Regions from separate parts of the Sedimenticola sp. genome, predicted to be linked through region 3. Evidence: predicted binding sites of a transcription regulator. Region 3 holds the regulator's gene; each other region holds the start of a gene.
The links. The regulator FNR, encoded in region 3, switches genes on or off when oxygen is low (the NO sensors DNR and NnrR bind a similar motif). The targets are predictions, from matches to a motif close to TTGATNTANATCAA.
Positions count from the first base shown of each region.

Region 1: the regulator FNR is predicted to act here: its motif matches at 1,573-1,586, upstream of ACQY5R_RS15400 (cytochrome c oxidase subunit 3 family protein).
Region 2: the regulator FNR is predicted to act here: its motif matches at 2,014-2,027, upstream of ACQY5R_RS04115 (HyaD/HybD family hydrogenase maturation endopeptidase).

Region 1 is NZ_JBNKFS010000024.1:58,765-63,744, reverse strand. Features, by position in the region: partial or broken gene ACQY5R_RS15410 (acyl-[ACP]--phospholipid O-acyltransferase) at 1-515, shown strand, start outside; gene ACQY5R_RS15405 (amidohydrolase family protein) at 512-1,495, shown strand; gene ACQY5R_RS15400 (cytochrome c oxidase subunit 3 family protein) at 1,726-2,232, shown strand; gene ACQY5R_RS15395 (cytochrome C oxidase subunit IV family protein) at 2,235-2,513, shown strand; gene ACQY5R_RS15390 (hypothetical protein) at 2,691-3,125, opposite strand; gene ACQY5R_RS15385 (cytochrome-c peroxidase) at 3,489-4,469, shown strand; gene ACQY5R_RS15380 (EAL domain-containing protein) at 4,553-4,980, shown strand, end outside.
Region 2 is NZ_JBNKFS010000004.1:160,756-165,735, reverse strand. Features, by position in the region: gene ACQY5R_RS04125 (adenosylcobalamin-dependent ribonucleoside-diphosphate reductase) at 1-1,061, opposite strand, end outside; gene ACQY5R_RS04120 (sulfur globule protein CV3) at 1,640-1,939, opposite strand; gene ACQY5R_RS04115 (HyaD/HybD family hydrogenase maturation endopeptidase) at 2,080-2,577, shown strand; gene ACQY5R_RS04110 (hydrogenase expression/formation C-terminal domain-containing protein) at 2,741-3,193, shown strand; gene ACQY5R_RS04105 (hydrogenase small subunit) at 3,303-4,394, shown strand; gene ACQY5R_RS04100 (hypothetical protein) at 4,391-4,980, shown strand, end outside.
Region 3 is NZ_JBNKFS010000001.1:74,794-79,773, forward strand. Features, by position in the region: gene kdsA (3-deoxy-8-phosphooctulonate synthase) at 1-389, opposite strand, end outside; gene ACQY5R_RS00405 (CTP synthase) at 386-2,035, opposite strand; gene fnr (fumarate/nitrate reduction transcriptional regulator Fnr) at 2,399-3,157, shown strand; gene dnaQ (DNA polymerase III subunit epsilon) at 3,175-3,903, opposite strand; gene rnhA (ribonuclease HI) at 3,906-4,343, opposite strand; gene ACQY5R_RS00425 (class I SAM-dependent methyltransferase) at 4,347-4,980, opposite strand, start outside.

The DNA.
Region 1 (4,980 bases), on a different contig from region 3:
ATCCGGACACCCTGGCACCGCTGCCGACGGGCGAGGACGGCCTGATATTGTTCGGCGGTACCCAGGTAATGCTGGGATACCTCAAGGACAAAGAGAAGACCGCCGAAGTGATCGTGGAGATGGACGGCACCCGCTGGTACAAAACCGGCGACAAGGGGCACCTGGACAGCGACGGCTTCCTCACCATCGTCGACCGCTACTCGCGCTTCGCCAAGATCGGCGGCGAAATGATCAGCCTAGGCGCCATCGAGGGCGCCATCGGCGTCCGGCTACCGGAGGATGCCGAAATCCTGGCCACCACGGTGCCCGACGACAAGAAAGGCGAGAAAGTGATCCTGCTGTTTGCTGGCAACATCACTCAGGATGAGTTGAAAACGCTGATCAACCAGACCGACCTCAACCCGCTGATGAAGCCGGCCCAGCTGGTGGCCGTGGAGACCATTCCCAAACTGGGCAGCGGCAAAAGTAATTTCAACCGAGCCCGGGAGATCGCCCTGGCGGAGGTGGCGGCATGAAGACGGTCGATATCCATACCCATCTGCTGAACCCCGCAGTCAGCTTCCATCGACTGTATGACAAGATCACCATCCCGCTGTTTGCCCGCAGCTTGGGGGCCGACCCCAAACAGCTGGTGCAGCGCCCCTACGAAACCTACGTCGCCTCCATGGCGACCTCGATCAGGGAATCACAGCACGTTGACAAGTGCTGCCTGTTCGGCGTCGATGTCCGTCTGGACGAACGGGGACGTGAAATCGACCGCGACCGCACCGTTTGCGCCATGAGCGAGGATGTCATTGCCGTGGCCCGGCGCCATCCGGACCAGTTCATCCCCTTCTTCTCGATCAATCCTCGCCGCCCCGATGCCTTGGAGCTGATCGACCGTCACATGGAAGACGGCTGCCGCGGGGCCAAATTCCTGCAGAACTATTGGGGCGTAGATCTCAACGACCCGCGCTTTATCCCCTACTACGAAAAAATCAGGCAACACAACATTCCGCTGATCATCCATGTCGGCAGCGAGTACAGCATCGACTCCTTCAGCCAGTTCGAGGGGATCGGCATGCTCGACCTGCCCCTGGCCTGCGGCGTCAAGGTGATCGCCGCGCACATGGGCCTGGGACGGCTGAACCACAAGCTCCGATTCTGGCGCAACCTTTCAAAAGACCCCGCCCATTTCGACCGGGACTATTTCCAGTTGCTGGAGATGCTGACGCAACACCCCAATCTGTATGCCGACATTTCGGCCATCCTGGCGCCGATGCGGGCACGGGCGCTGAGGCATCTATCCAAACAGACCCAGGTGCACGACAAGCTCCTGTTCGGCACCGACTACCCGGTACCCTTCACCGTACGCTTCAACAGCTACGACCTACCCAAACAGCAAAGAAAACAGATCGGCCGGGTGATAAATCCGTTCGACCGTTACGTGGCCGCCATAAGCGACTACTTTCCAATCGATAGTCCACTTTACACCAATTATATGAAGCTCTTCTAAGAACGCCATCCAGAGATATTCGGATACCCCCTCTGGGCCTGTCATTCCGCGTAAGAGGACTACCACGCCTCCTCGGCTTGACCTTCATCATATCGCCCAAATCACCTTCATGAATAATGGACAGCATGAACCCCTCCTTGACAGAACCGCTAACCGAGCCGACAGACATCGACTCTGACACAGATAACAGGGTGCCTGGAAACAGCGGCATCTGGGTCGGGATTTTTTGCGTGCTGGTGGAATTTCTGCTGCTGTTCATCGTTTACTTTGTCGCCAAGGTCCATCACCCTGAGGCGTTTCAGAGCGGTCCGGATAAACTGCTCACCCTGGCCGGCGTGACCATCACCATGTTATTGCTCACCAGCGGCTACTGCATGGTTAAAGCGGTCCACGCGATTCGACAAGACGCCTCCCCCACGGCACTGCGCTGGGTCGTGTTGGCATTTCTACTCGGCTGCGGCTATCCGCTGGTGAAGTTCTTCGAGATTCGCTGGAACATTGCACACGGCGTCGACGGCCAGGCCGGCGTCTTTTACACGGTCTATTACTACCTCACGCTCAACCACTTGGTCCATGTGTTCTGGGGGCTGCTGGGACTTGCCTGGGTGGCGCTACGTACCGGTCGCGGTATCTACTCCTCCCGAGACTATAGCGGCCTGGAAGCGGCAGCCGTCTATTGGCATACCACGGATGTAATCTGGTTGGTGATTTTTCCCTTTTTCTACATACTGAGGTGATCATGGGCCATGCGGAAAAAATCTGGATACTGTTGATCGGCCTCACGCTGGCCGGCGCCTGGTTCGCCGAAACCGGACACCCCGGCTGGCCGTTAACCCTGTTGGTAGCCGGCCTGATTGCATTTAAAGGCCGTATGGTGATTGATCACTATATGGAGATGAACCATGCCAACGCACGCATCCGCCATGTACTCTATACCTTCGCCACCATTATCCCCCTGTTGGTCATTTTCACCCACGGTTGGGGCGACCTGTTCAGACGGCTGACAACTTTGAACTAAGTGTCCAATACCAGTAACACATCTAGAGCCTGAAAATGTTTGATGGGTCACTCGTTCGAATGCCCTTTCTGAAAACAGAAACCCGGAACTGGGTCCGGGTTTCTGCTTTTCTCTTCGACTGATTTTTAAATTAAACACCTAACCTGCGACCAATCCGATCAGGTCATATCGACACCTTCAAAAGGTGAGCCGTGTTTCTACGCCAAAATAGGCGCTGACGGCATTTTCGCGTTTAACCACCGGCTTGAGTATCCACTTATCGGTAGCAAATGCACCGACGGCAGACCCTATCACATGGGAGGCGATATCGAGCCGATTACCATATGAGCTACCTTGCGTAGTCAGTTCCACAGCGGTAAACAACAGAGAGCTAACACCAAAACCTATCCACGCCCGATTTTCCCTATGCGAACTGTACTTGTCCGCCAAAAACGTGATTCCGCCGGCAACTACAGCGCCGCCTGCTGCATGTGACAATTCACTCGACCAACCATCATAGGCATTCGCCTGGCCACAAAAGAGTAGGCTGGCACAAAGGATAGCCATTCGCCCTGTTAAGCAACCATGGCCAAACACCCGCTTACCCATCGAGTTCTTTTGCTGATCATTCACGGCATCTTACCCCCCAATCAAAATCAGAAATTTTGAGCAGAAATACAGTACTGCGCACCCTACTATTTCGCAAGCAACGCCCATAGAACCAGGTTTTCTGAGAGACGAAGATCAATCCCATTGGGGCCTGATGCAACCCTCTCCTAAGGAGAGCGCGCAAGTGGAACAGCCGTGGCGCCGAACCAATGATTGGGTAGCCCACCAGCCCTAGCGCATGCTAAAAAGAGGTTTAATTCTCACTCCCTGCGGATATGGGCAAGGGATAATGAGTGAACCTAAAGGCCCGGGATAAATTGCCGCTACAGGTTAATGAGAATATTGATAGTCAGTGCGCAGGCAGAAACTTAAGTATTTAAAATCAAGATGGTTATTCAGATTCTACGAGGTTTACTGTTTGCTGTTGGTCTACTGGTATCAATCCCTTTGGTACAGGCCGACGGGCATCTCACCAGAGATGAGCCGATACTCCCGTTACCCTCGCACATTGAACTCGATTCCCGCAAGGTTCACCTGGGAAATATTCTCTACCATGATGTCCGCCTCTCCGCCGATGACAGTATCAGCTGCGCTCACTGCCATAATCTTGAAACCAACGGTTCTGACGGCCAACCCCGCTCCAAGGGAATCGGTGGCGCCGTCGGCGACATAAAAGCCCCAACGGTCTACAACAGCGGATTCAATTTCGTACAATTTTGGAATGGCCGTGCAGCCAGCCTGGAAGAGCAGGTAGGTGGCCCCATAAACAACCCGATTGAAATGGGCTCAAGCTGGCCACAGGTGCTGGTCAAACTCAACGCCGATCCCGCAATGGTCTCGGCTTTTTCCCAGATCTACCAGGATGGCATTACCGAACAAAATATTCGCGATGCCATTGCCACATTTGAACGATCATTGATCACTGCCAACTCCCCCTTTGATCGCTGGCTGCTGGGTGATGAGACGGCAATCAGTGAACTGGAACTAAACGGTTATCTGCTATTCAAGGATTATGGATGTACCAGTTGCCACCAGGGGAAAAATGTCGGCGGTAACATGTACGGTTACATGGGAGCCATCGGCAATTACTTTAGCGACCGGGGTGACGAGTTAACCCAGGCGGATCTCGGACGTTATCAGGTTTCCGGGATAGACGATGACCGTCACCTGTTCAAAGTACCCAGCCTACGCCTGGCGGCCTTGCAGAAATTTTTCTTCCATGACGCCAGCGTTTCCAAATTGGAAGAAGCCATACAAATTATGGGGCGTTATCAACTTGGGCGAAAAATCCCGAACGAAGACGTCTCCGCTATAGCGGCTTTTCTAAAAAGTCTTGTCGGCACGCACCCGCAATTGGTGAAGCCATGAGCACGAAGTTTAGCGGAATAAAATCCCTTTTCCTTGTCCTGGTCATTTTCATCGCTGTCGTCCTATTCGTACAGACGCGGTCAGTGAACATCAAACAACACACCGCGACGACAGACCTTCTACTGCACCTTAAAGATAAGGAAGCCGCACTTGATCAGGAAGTGATGAAGGTTATCTCTTTCCAGTTGACGCATTATGACTCGTTGGTTGAAACGCGTTGGCAGCTAATCCGCTTGGGTGAAGTGATCAGCGACCCGCAGAGCAGCCCATTCAAGTCGACCAATTTAAAAATCAGCCGTGCCATTGACACCTATTGGAAAACCATACAACAAAAACTCGAAGTCATGGAACGCATCAAATCCCGTGCAGCAGTAGTCCAAAATGGATTGCAATATCTACCGACGGCGATTGGCGAGGTACAGGATACCAATGACGAAATAAAAACAGAGATTACCGAGTTACTGAATCACATCGCGTTGTATACGCTATTTACCAGCCACTCCGAGCTTGA
Region 2 (4,980 bases), on a different contig from region 3:
TGGGTGAAGGCGTTGCGTACGAACTTGGTCAAATTGATCGAACCGAGCAGGCAGGCTCCATAGGGAGGTAGAGGCTGTTCACCACAGGGATTGGTGGCACGAACATTTTCGCAGAACCAGTTGTTGTTCATCTCGTTGACTTTATCGATCAGGATGAAACCGGGCTCAGCATAGTCATAGGTTGAGGACATAATGACATCCCACAGCCGCTGGGCACGAATGGTCTTATAGATCTTGCAGGCCACCCGGGTGCCGGTTTCATCGACGATAAAGCCCTCTTTATAAGGCCATTCGCGCCAGATGATCTGTTTGCTGTTGGTCAGGTCGATGCCGTCTTCGTGAAGCTCTTTTTCCGAAATAGGAAAGGCCAGATCCCACTTGGCATCCTGCTTCACCGCTTCCATGAACTCTTCTGTGATCAACAGGGAGAGATTGAACTGGCGTAACCGCCCGGCTTCGCGCTTGGCACGAATAAAGTCCATGACATCCGGATGGCCCACGTCAAAGGTCGCCATCTGGGCGCCGCGTCTTCCACCGGCAGATGAGACGGTGAAACACATCTTGTCATAGATATCCATGAAGGAGAGTGGCCCGGAAGTGTAGGCACCGGCACCGCTCACATAGGCACCGCGGGGTCGTAGGGTGGAGAATTCGTAACCAATGCCGCAGCCGGCTTTCAGTGTCAGCCCTGCTTCGTGAACCTTGCCCAGGATCTCATCCATAGAATCATAGATGGTGCCGGATACGGTGCAATTGATGGTTGAGGTAGCGGGCTTATGCTCCAGGGCGCCGGCATTGGAGGTGATACGACCGGCCGGGATGGCACCACGTCTGAGTGCCCAGAGAAAGCGCTCTTTCCACTCTTGCTGTAATTCGGGGGTCAGTTCGATCTCTGCCAGCGCTTTTGCGACGCGTCGATAGGTGCCGTCTATATCCTGGTCGACAGGTGTCCCGTCCTTTGCCTTCAGTCGATACTTGGTGTTCCAGATGTCAAGAGAGGCGGGTTGCAAGGGAATCTCCACAGCGGCAGTGGGTACAGCTTTAAGGTGGGCACTTTTCATGTCACACAAATCCTTGGGCTCTTATATTTATATGATATATCAGCTTTGCGTCAGGATCCGGAACTTGGAATTCCGGTGCGCACTGGCGGTTATTGCTTTTCTAAGTTTAAAACTTCACAACGTCGTTAAGGGTGTTCAATAACTACAGCGGTTTGGGGTGTATCCGGGTAATTCTGCTCTCATGTGCGACCCCTATATATAGTAGCTTTACTTTCCCTGTTTGGCATGAAAACACAATATGTTGTGTTTGGATGGGTGGAGATTATGGCGCTTGTTGACTTCTGTCAAGTCTGCTTATGCTGCATAAGAAAAGACTAATAAATTTTAAAAACAACAGGTTATAACTCCTCTATGGGTAAATAAATTAGATAAGTATCGGAAAAAAAAGGGAAATCAAAAAAACACAATATATTGTGCTTAAAGTGGACGCTGTTAACAACAACTAGTTATTTAGCGGATCTGTTGCGCGCCAGTGATAGGGTACAGGTTGGTTGCAAGAAGGGAAGGGATAGCCACCTGTGCCTCATGGTTGTTTGCCTGGCGCACAGGTGGCCGTTTTTGGCGCATATTCCCACTACCTACTTGTCTGTCCCTTCCGGTTTCGGTTTTACAGCCGGTTGCTGGGGGGCGGCAGGAAGATAGGGGGCCCCGTAGTAGGGGTAGTAGCCATAGGGGGCAAAACCATATCCATAAGGCGGGTAGCCGCCATAATAGGGATAGCCTCCGTAGTAAGGGTATCCACCCCAAGGTCCACCGGACCATGGGCCGCCCCAGTCGTCCCAGGGACCCCATCCCCAGAAGGCGTTAGCAGATAAAGGAGCCATAACCGCAGAGGTGGCTATGAGTGCAGCAGTAAGAAAGCGGCGTCTCTTATTCATATCATCCCTCCGATCTAGATTGTCTTTAACGAACTGTTGCAGGTTAAGGATAACGATTTAAGGTAAATTTGATTTTGATTGAGATCATTTAATTAGTAATAAATTATATATTAATATGTACCTAAGTAGTTTTTATCGGGATGGAAATCAAGGTGTCTGAACGGAGAACAACGCTGGTATTGGGGATCGGCAATACGCTACTGACGGATGAGGGGGTAGGCGTGCATGTCATCCGGCGACTACAGGAACAGTATCCAGACAGAGAGGATGCCGTTTTTATCGATGGTGGCACGCTCAGTTTTTCTCTTGCTGGCTTATTGGCGGAACATGATCAGCTAATTGTTGTGGATGCCGCCAGGACAGGTGGCACACCAGGTTCCATCGTCTGTTACGTGGAGTCTGAGATGGACCGTTACCTCACGGGCAATAGGCAAAGTGTCCACGAAGTGGGCCTCACCGACCTTTTGGATATTGCCCGTCTTTCTGATCATTACCCTGAAAAACGGGCATTGATCGGCATTGAGCCGGAAAGCCTTGATTGGGGTGAACAGCCATCCCTCGTGGTTGACGCAGCCCTGCCCGCGGCGGTGCAAACAGTGTTGGATTTGATCGATCAATGGACGCTTGGGCATCCCTGATTCTGTCGCCGTTCCGACCGGGTTTAATATGCCAAATTAACGTTGGCAGATGGCGGGTATATATTATTAAGTTATTGTTATTGAATGGATAAAAAAATATTCACGAAAGAAAAAGATAACATGATCTGGGTCATCAACCATTTCTCACAATAAGGATAGTCTTGTGTTAAAAGTAAATAAGCATATGAGCGTATTCGATCATAAAGCCGCTCAATCGGTAACAGGGACTGAAATGCCGGGGATGACACACAATACACTGCCACTGCTGAATGAAGTGCGTCACGCGCTCAAGCGGTTGGTACGTACCGGTGAACCTACCATCATTGACCTACGGGCTATTCCTTTCGGGCCAGGTGACGAAGCTCGCCTTCTTTCACTCCTGGGTGAAGGGGAGGTGGTAGCCGTGCTCGATGCTTTGGGCAAAACAACCGTCAAAGAGACCGGGTTCAGCGGCGTCTGGATTGTCGATCATTACAACACCGAAGAGGAGCGAATAGCCTTCCAGATTGAGGTGGTGGATATTCCGGATCTGCTACGTGCCCAGACGGATGACATGTACGAAAGCATGGGTAAATTAGAAGAGCTGTTGGATACCGAGATGGAGAAATCGACATAACTGTTTTGCCGAAAACGTAGAGAGATGGCAGCGGCCCTGCTGTTTGATCAGGACCGTGGTGAGAATAACAACAGTATTGACAGAGATCGTAATAGATTAGGGAGGTTACATGGCTGAACAAAGTACCCTGGGCGACAGCCTAAGGCGTCACGGGGTTACGCGGCGCGGTTTTCTGAAGTTCTGCACTGCAACGGCCTCACTGATGGCGCTGCCGCCAACCATGGTCCCGGCGATTGCCGAGGCGCTGGAAAAAGCCAAGCGTCCTTCGGTCATCTGGCTTTCATTTCAGGAGTGTACCGGCTGCACCGAATCTCTGACCCGCAGTCATTCGCCGTCGGTTGAGAGTCTGATCTTCGACCATATCTCCCTGGATTATCACCATACCCTGCAAGCCGCCGCCGGTGAGGCGGCCGAGGCAGCCCGTGAGGCGGCCATGCTTGAGAACAAGGGGAATTACATCCTGGTGGTGGATGGTTCGATCCCACTGGGCAACCCGGGGTACTCCACCATTGCCGGTGTTAGCAACCTGCAAATGCTGGAAGAGACGGCGAAGGATGCGGCGGCTATCGTGGCGGTAGGGACTTGTGCCGCGTTTGGCGGTCTGCCACAGGCTAACCCCAATCCTACCGGGGCGGTCTCCGTGTCCGATGTCATCAAGGATAAACCGATTATCAATGTTTCAGGTTGTCCGCCGATTCCCACTGTGATCACCGGCGTGCTGGCCCACTTCCTCACCTTTGGCACGATACCCGAACTGGATCAGTACAAACGCCCCAAAGTGTTTTACGGGCAGAGTATCCATGATCGCTGCTATCGACGGCCCTTCTATGACAAGGGTTTGTTTGCCGAGACCTTTGATGATAAAGGGGCTAAAGCTGGTTGGTGTCTCTATAAGCTTGGCTGCAAAGGTCCGATGACCTATAACGCCTGCGCCACCGCCAAATGGAATCAGGGAACCAGTTGGCCGGTGGAGTCGGGACACGGTTGCCTGGGCTGTTCTGAACCGCGGTTCTGGGATGCAGGCGGATTCTACAACGCACTCTCCGTGCCGATTAGCGACAATTCACAAACCGTCGCATTTGCGGCGGCCGCCGGTTTGGCGTTGGGCGCTGCCGCGGCTGGTCTCAACTACAAAACCAAGGATGAGGCAAAGAAGGCACATGGAACTGTCACTATTGATGATCTGGAGAAAACATCATGAATGAACCGATGGACTTTCTCATTTGGACCCGTGGTACGGCATTCAATATTGCCGTTACCATCTTTGTAATTGGTGTCATCTTACGTTTGTTTGAGATTATTTCACTGGGGCGTAAGCAGAATCTGGCCGAAGCCAAGGGTACCGAGTTCGGCCCGGGGATGAAGACCGTTCTCACTCGATCTATCCCCGATCTGGGCACGTTCAGAAGACAACCGCTTACCGTGGTCACTGGTTATATGTTTCACATCGGTCTGTTTGTCAGCCTGATACTGTTTGTCCCGCATATTCAACTGTTCCGCGCTACCTTCGGGTTCGCTTGGCCCGGCCTGCCGACACCGATAGTCGATGCGGCGGCCGTGTTGGCGATTATCGGTCTGTTGGCGGGACTTTGGCACCGCATCATGAATCCGGTGATGCGAAAGATTACCACCTGGGAAGATTGGTTGGTGTGGGGGCTGACTTTCCTGCCCATACTGACCGGCTATCTGGCTTATCACCGCATGGTGAATCCTTATGCCTTCGTTCTCGGTCTGCATATATTGAGTGTGGAAGCTTTGATGATTGCCTTCCCGTTCACCAAGTTGAT
Region 3 (4,980 bases):
ACCGGCAATCCCTGGCTGGCTACCGCCTTGATAAAATTGGTTTGCCGACACAGGAAGGCCGGTGTCTGTAACACATCCACCACGGCCGACACCTCACTCAACGGGGTATCTTCATGCACATCTGTCAGTAGCGAGACACCGATCTCCCGCTTGACCTTTTCCAGGATCTTCAGTCCCGCTTCGAGGCCGGGTCCGCGGTAACTCTGCCCCGAAGAGCGGTTGGCTTTGTCGAAAGACGATTTGTAGATAAACGGGATCCCCAGCCGTCCGGTTAACGCTTTCAGCTCACCGGCTGTGTCCAGAGCCAACTGCTCGCTCTCCACGACACAGGGGCCGGCAATTAAAAACAGCGGCTGCTCAAGTCCTACCTCGAATCCACAAAGTTTCATGCGTTTGCTGTCTCCCTACTCATGTCGTATTTATACTTCCGTGCCGCCTGGACAAAACCGGTGAATAGCGGGTGGCCATCCCTCGGTGTGGAGGTGAACTCCGGATGGAATTGGCAGGCAACGAACCATGGGTGATCGCTGATTTCTACAATCTCGACCAGTTTGCCATCCATAGAACGGCCAGCGATCTTCAACCCCGCTTTCTCCAGTACCTGCAGATATTGATTATTAAATTCATAACGGTGACGATGGCGCTCAATGATGGTATCGCTGGCATACAGCTTGCGGGTCAACCCATCTTCGTCCAACCGACACTCTTGCCCGCCCAACCGCATGGTGCCACCGAGATCGGATTCTTCACTGCGCACTTCCAGCTCACCATCCGCATTGAGCCATTCGGTGATCAGTGCAATAACCGGATAGGGTGTCTCACGATTGAATTCGGTGCTATGGGCATCGGTCATACCCGCCACATGGCGCGCATACTCAATCACCGCTACTTGCATACCCAGACAGATTCCCAGATAGGGTATCTTATGCTCGCGAGCATAACGCACTGTCTCGATCTTACCCTCGACACCCCGCTCACCAAAACCACCGGGAACCAGAATCGCATCGACCCCCTTAAGACAGTCGGTGCCACTTTTCTCCACCTGCTCGGAATCGATATATTTGATGTTGATCTTGGTGTGAGTATGGATGCCGGCGTGAATCAACGCTTCGGAAAGGGATTTATACGCCTCCGTCAAGTTCATGTACTTGCCGACCATAGCGACAGTCACGCTGCCATCTGTGTTTTCCAGGCCATCGATTACCGCCCGCCATTCGGACAGATCCGCAGCCGGTACGTTGAGCCCCAACTGGCGAACTACGATCTCATCCATCTTCTGCTCATGTAGGAGCAGTGGGATCCGGTAGATATTGTCTGCATCGACCCCGGTGATAACCGCCTCTTCGGGAACGTTGGTAAACAGGGCTATCTTTTTACGCTCGCCTTCCGGCAGTGCGCTCTCACAACGACACAGCAGCACGTCGGGCTGAATCCCGATAGAGCGCAACTCTTTAACCGAATGCTGGGTCGGCTTGGTCTTGATTTCGCCAGAGGTGGGGATATAGGGCACCAGTGTCAAATGCAAAAACAGCGCATTCTGCTTACCCATTTCCACGCCCATCTGTCGAATTGCCTCGAGAAACGGCAGGGACTCGATATCGCCCACCGTACCGCCAATCTCCACCAGGGCAATATCGGCATCGCCGGCCCCCAAGCGGATACTGTCTTTCATCTCATTGGTAATGTGGGGAATCACCTGGACAGTGCCGCCCAAATAGTCACCGCGCCGCTCCTTGCGGATGACGCTTTCATAAATCTGTCCAGTGGTAAAATTGTTATTGCGGCCCATGGTGGCGCGAATAAAACGCTCATAGTGCCCCAAATCAAGATCGGTTTCAGCGCCATCTTCGGTAACGAAGACTTCACCGTGCTGAAACGGGCTCATGGTCCCGGGATCCACGTTGATATACGGATCCAGCTTGATCATGGTGACTTTTAAGCCGCGCGCTTCCAGGAGTGCGGCCAGTGAGGCAGAGGCAATACCTTTGCCCAGCGAGGAAACAACACCGCCCGTGATAAATACGAATTTGGTCATAGACTCTATGTCTTGTGGTGGAGGAAAGAAATCATTCAGGACGGGGTTTAATAGTACGCGAAACAGGCTGTAGCCTCAATCAAAAGGCCGCTTATTTATCGCTCTCCATGAACCGTTTCACAGGCCAACCCTGGCACGTACGCACCAAAACGAGGCGCCTTACCTATCAAATTCTGTTTTCACCTCGGTCGGGCATGAAACCCACACCGGACATAAGGGGACAGGCAACCTGACAGGCAGAGGTAAAATCATTTAGTATCATCTCCATCGCACCTCTTTGCAGGACGCCTCCGGAAAAGATACTTGATCCAGAGCAAAGCAATCTGCAAAATATCCCTTCCTACGGAGAAGTCAGGTAGTCCAGTGAGCGAACACAAGGTCATCTCTTTCGACAATATCAAGGTTGCCTGCAGGAACTGTAGCCTTACCTCTCTTTGTCTCCCAATGGGGCTTACTCCGGAAGACGTGGATTTGCTGGACAATATCGTCAAGCGCAACCGTCCGCTTCACCGTGGTGATCATCTGTTCCGTCAGGGCGATAATTTCCAGTGTATCTATGTCGTCAAGACTGGCACCGTCAAGAGCTTTGACCCGGGCGAAGACGGCAGCGAGCAGGTTCTGGGCTTCCACCTACCTGGCGAGATGATCGGGCTGGACGCCATTGAGAGCGGCTTCCACCACTGCTCCGCCAAGATCCTGGAGACTACGGCTGTTTGCGAAATCCCCTTCGCCCGGCTGGAAGAGCTGAGCAGTACAATCCCCAGCCTGCAGCACCAGATGTACCGTCTGTTGAGTCGGGAGATCGGTCACGACGAGGATATGTTGACCCTGTTGGGCAAGCGCAATGCCGAGGAGCGGTTGGCCTCTTTCCTGTTGAGCCTGTCCGGCCGATTCCAGCGCCGCGGCTTTTCTCCGTCCGATTTCTATCTCAGTATGTCACGGCATGAGATCGGCAACTATCTGGGATTGGCGGTCGAGACCGTCAGCCGCCTGTTCACCCGTTTTCAGGACGATGGCTTGCTGAAGGTGGAGCGTAAGCATATACAACTGTTGGATATCGAGCGGATCAAACAGATCGTGCACGGCGACCAGAGTGGCGTGCGCGAACAGCAAGCCACCTGAGCGAATCCATCCCAGATTTAAGAATCGGCCGATTCAGGCGATTCCATACGCCGCCAGAGACAACTGCCGGCCCCTTTCTCGATCATATCCAGCCGTTGCTGATGTAACGCCAACTCTTCGACATTCGCCCTAACCACCTTCAAACGGGGCCGGGACGAATCCAGGCGTTGAATCCGCTCCCCCGCCGTATCCCCTTCACCGCGCCCAGCATCCAGTGACAACGCGCCCTGGCCGCCGGTCATCATCAGGTAGACGTCAGCCAGAATCTCCGCATCCAGTAACGCTCCGTGCAGTTCACGGTGGCTGTTATTGATGTCATACCGCTTACACAGTGCGTCCAGGCTGTTACGCTGCCCCGGATGCATCTTTTTGGCCATGACCAGGGTATCCACCACGCTACAGACGGCATCCAACGTTGGATGATCCCCCCCCAACAACCGCAGCTCATGATTCAGGAAACCGACGTCAAACGGCGCATTGTGGATGATCAACTCCGCCCCTTCGATGTAAGCCAGAAAATCATCCACCAGATCACCGAATCGCGGCTTATCCGCCAGGAATTCATTGGTGATGCCATGCACCTCGATCGCCGCTTGGTCGATCTCCCGATCCGGCTGCAGGTATTGATGGAAATTATTCCCGGTCAGCCGACGCTCGACCATCTCCACACAACCGATCTCGATAATCCGGTGCCCCTGGGAGGGCTCCAAGCCGGTGGTCTCCGTATCCAGTACAATCTGGCGCACGCTCATACACCCAACTCCTCTACACCCTTGTTTGCCAGACTATCGGCCAATTCATTTTCGGGGTGGCCATTGTGCCCCTTCACCCATGACCACTGCACATCGTGTTGTGCCACAAGCTGATCCAGGCGCTGCCAAAGATCGCTGTTCTTGACCGGCTTTTTCGCCGCGGTCTTCCAGCCATTGCGTTTCCAATTCTTGATCCATTCGGTAATACCATGCTGCACGTACTTCGAATCGGTCGTCACCCGTACAGGGACCGAACGGGTCAGTGCTTCCAGGGCGCTGATGACGGCCATCAGTTCCATCCGGTTATTGGTGGTATCCGGCACGCCTCCGTACAGATGCCGCTCTTTCCCTTTGTAGCGCATCACCGCACCCCAGCCACCGGGACCCGGATTGCCTTTGCAGGCCCCGTCGGTAAATATTTCTACCCTTTCAATCACTTAATCTCTACTCCTGGTATGCCGGATATTATTCGCAGAGGGTTCTGCCATGCCGCCCCGGATGCGCCGGGGGCGCAGCTTCCAGGCTGGCTTGATCGGCGTCAGCCGCGACACCCGCTTGACCGCCAATATCATATAGACACCCGACAGCGGCGACCAGAAGCGCTCACCTATCCGCTCCAGGAAACCCAGACGCTGCATCATCCGTTCCCGGCCGAGGGGCGGCCTGAACATCACCCCCTGCTCCGCCTTGATCTCAAATCCAAGCAGCGAAAGCCAGTCGTGAACCCGCCAGGACGAGATAAAGTGGCCGCACCAGGGAACCCGCTTGCTGCGCATTCGCAGAAAGCGCCAGATGCCCCACAGGCTCCAGGGATTGAAACCGACAATAATGACGTGTCCCTCGGGGATCAGCACCCGCTCCACCTCCCGCAACAACTGATGCGGATCCTTGGAAAAATCCAGTGTGTGCGAAAGCAATACGGTATCGATACTGTCCGATGCGATGGGCAGGTACTGGGGATCGCTCACCACACATTGGGCGCCAAAGGCATCCTCCTCTCTGGGCACCAGCACCACCTGCGACTTAATCCGGCTCATGCGCAGCGGATCCATCTGCAAACCGAGGCAGCCA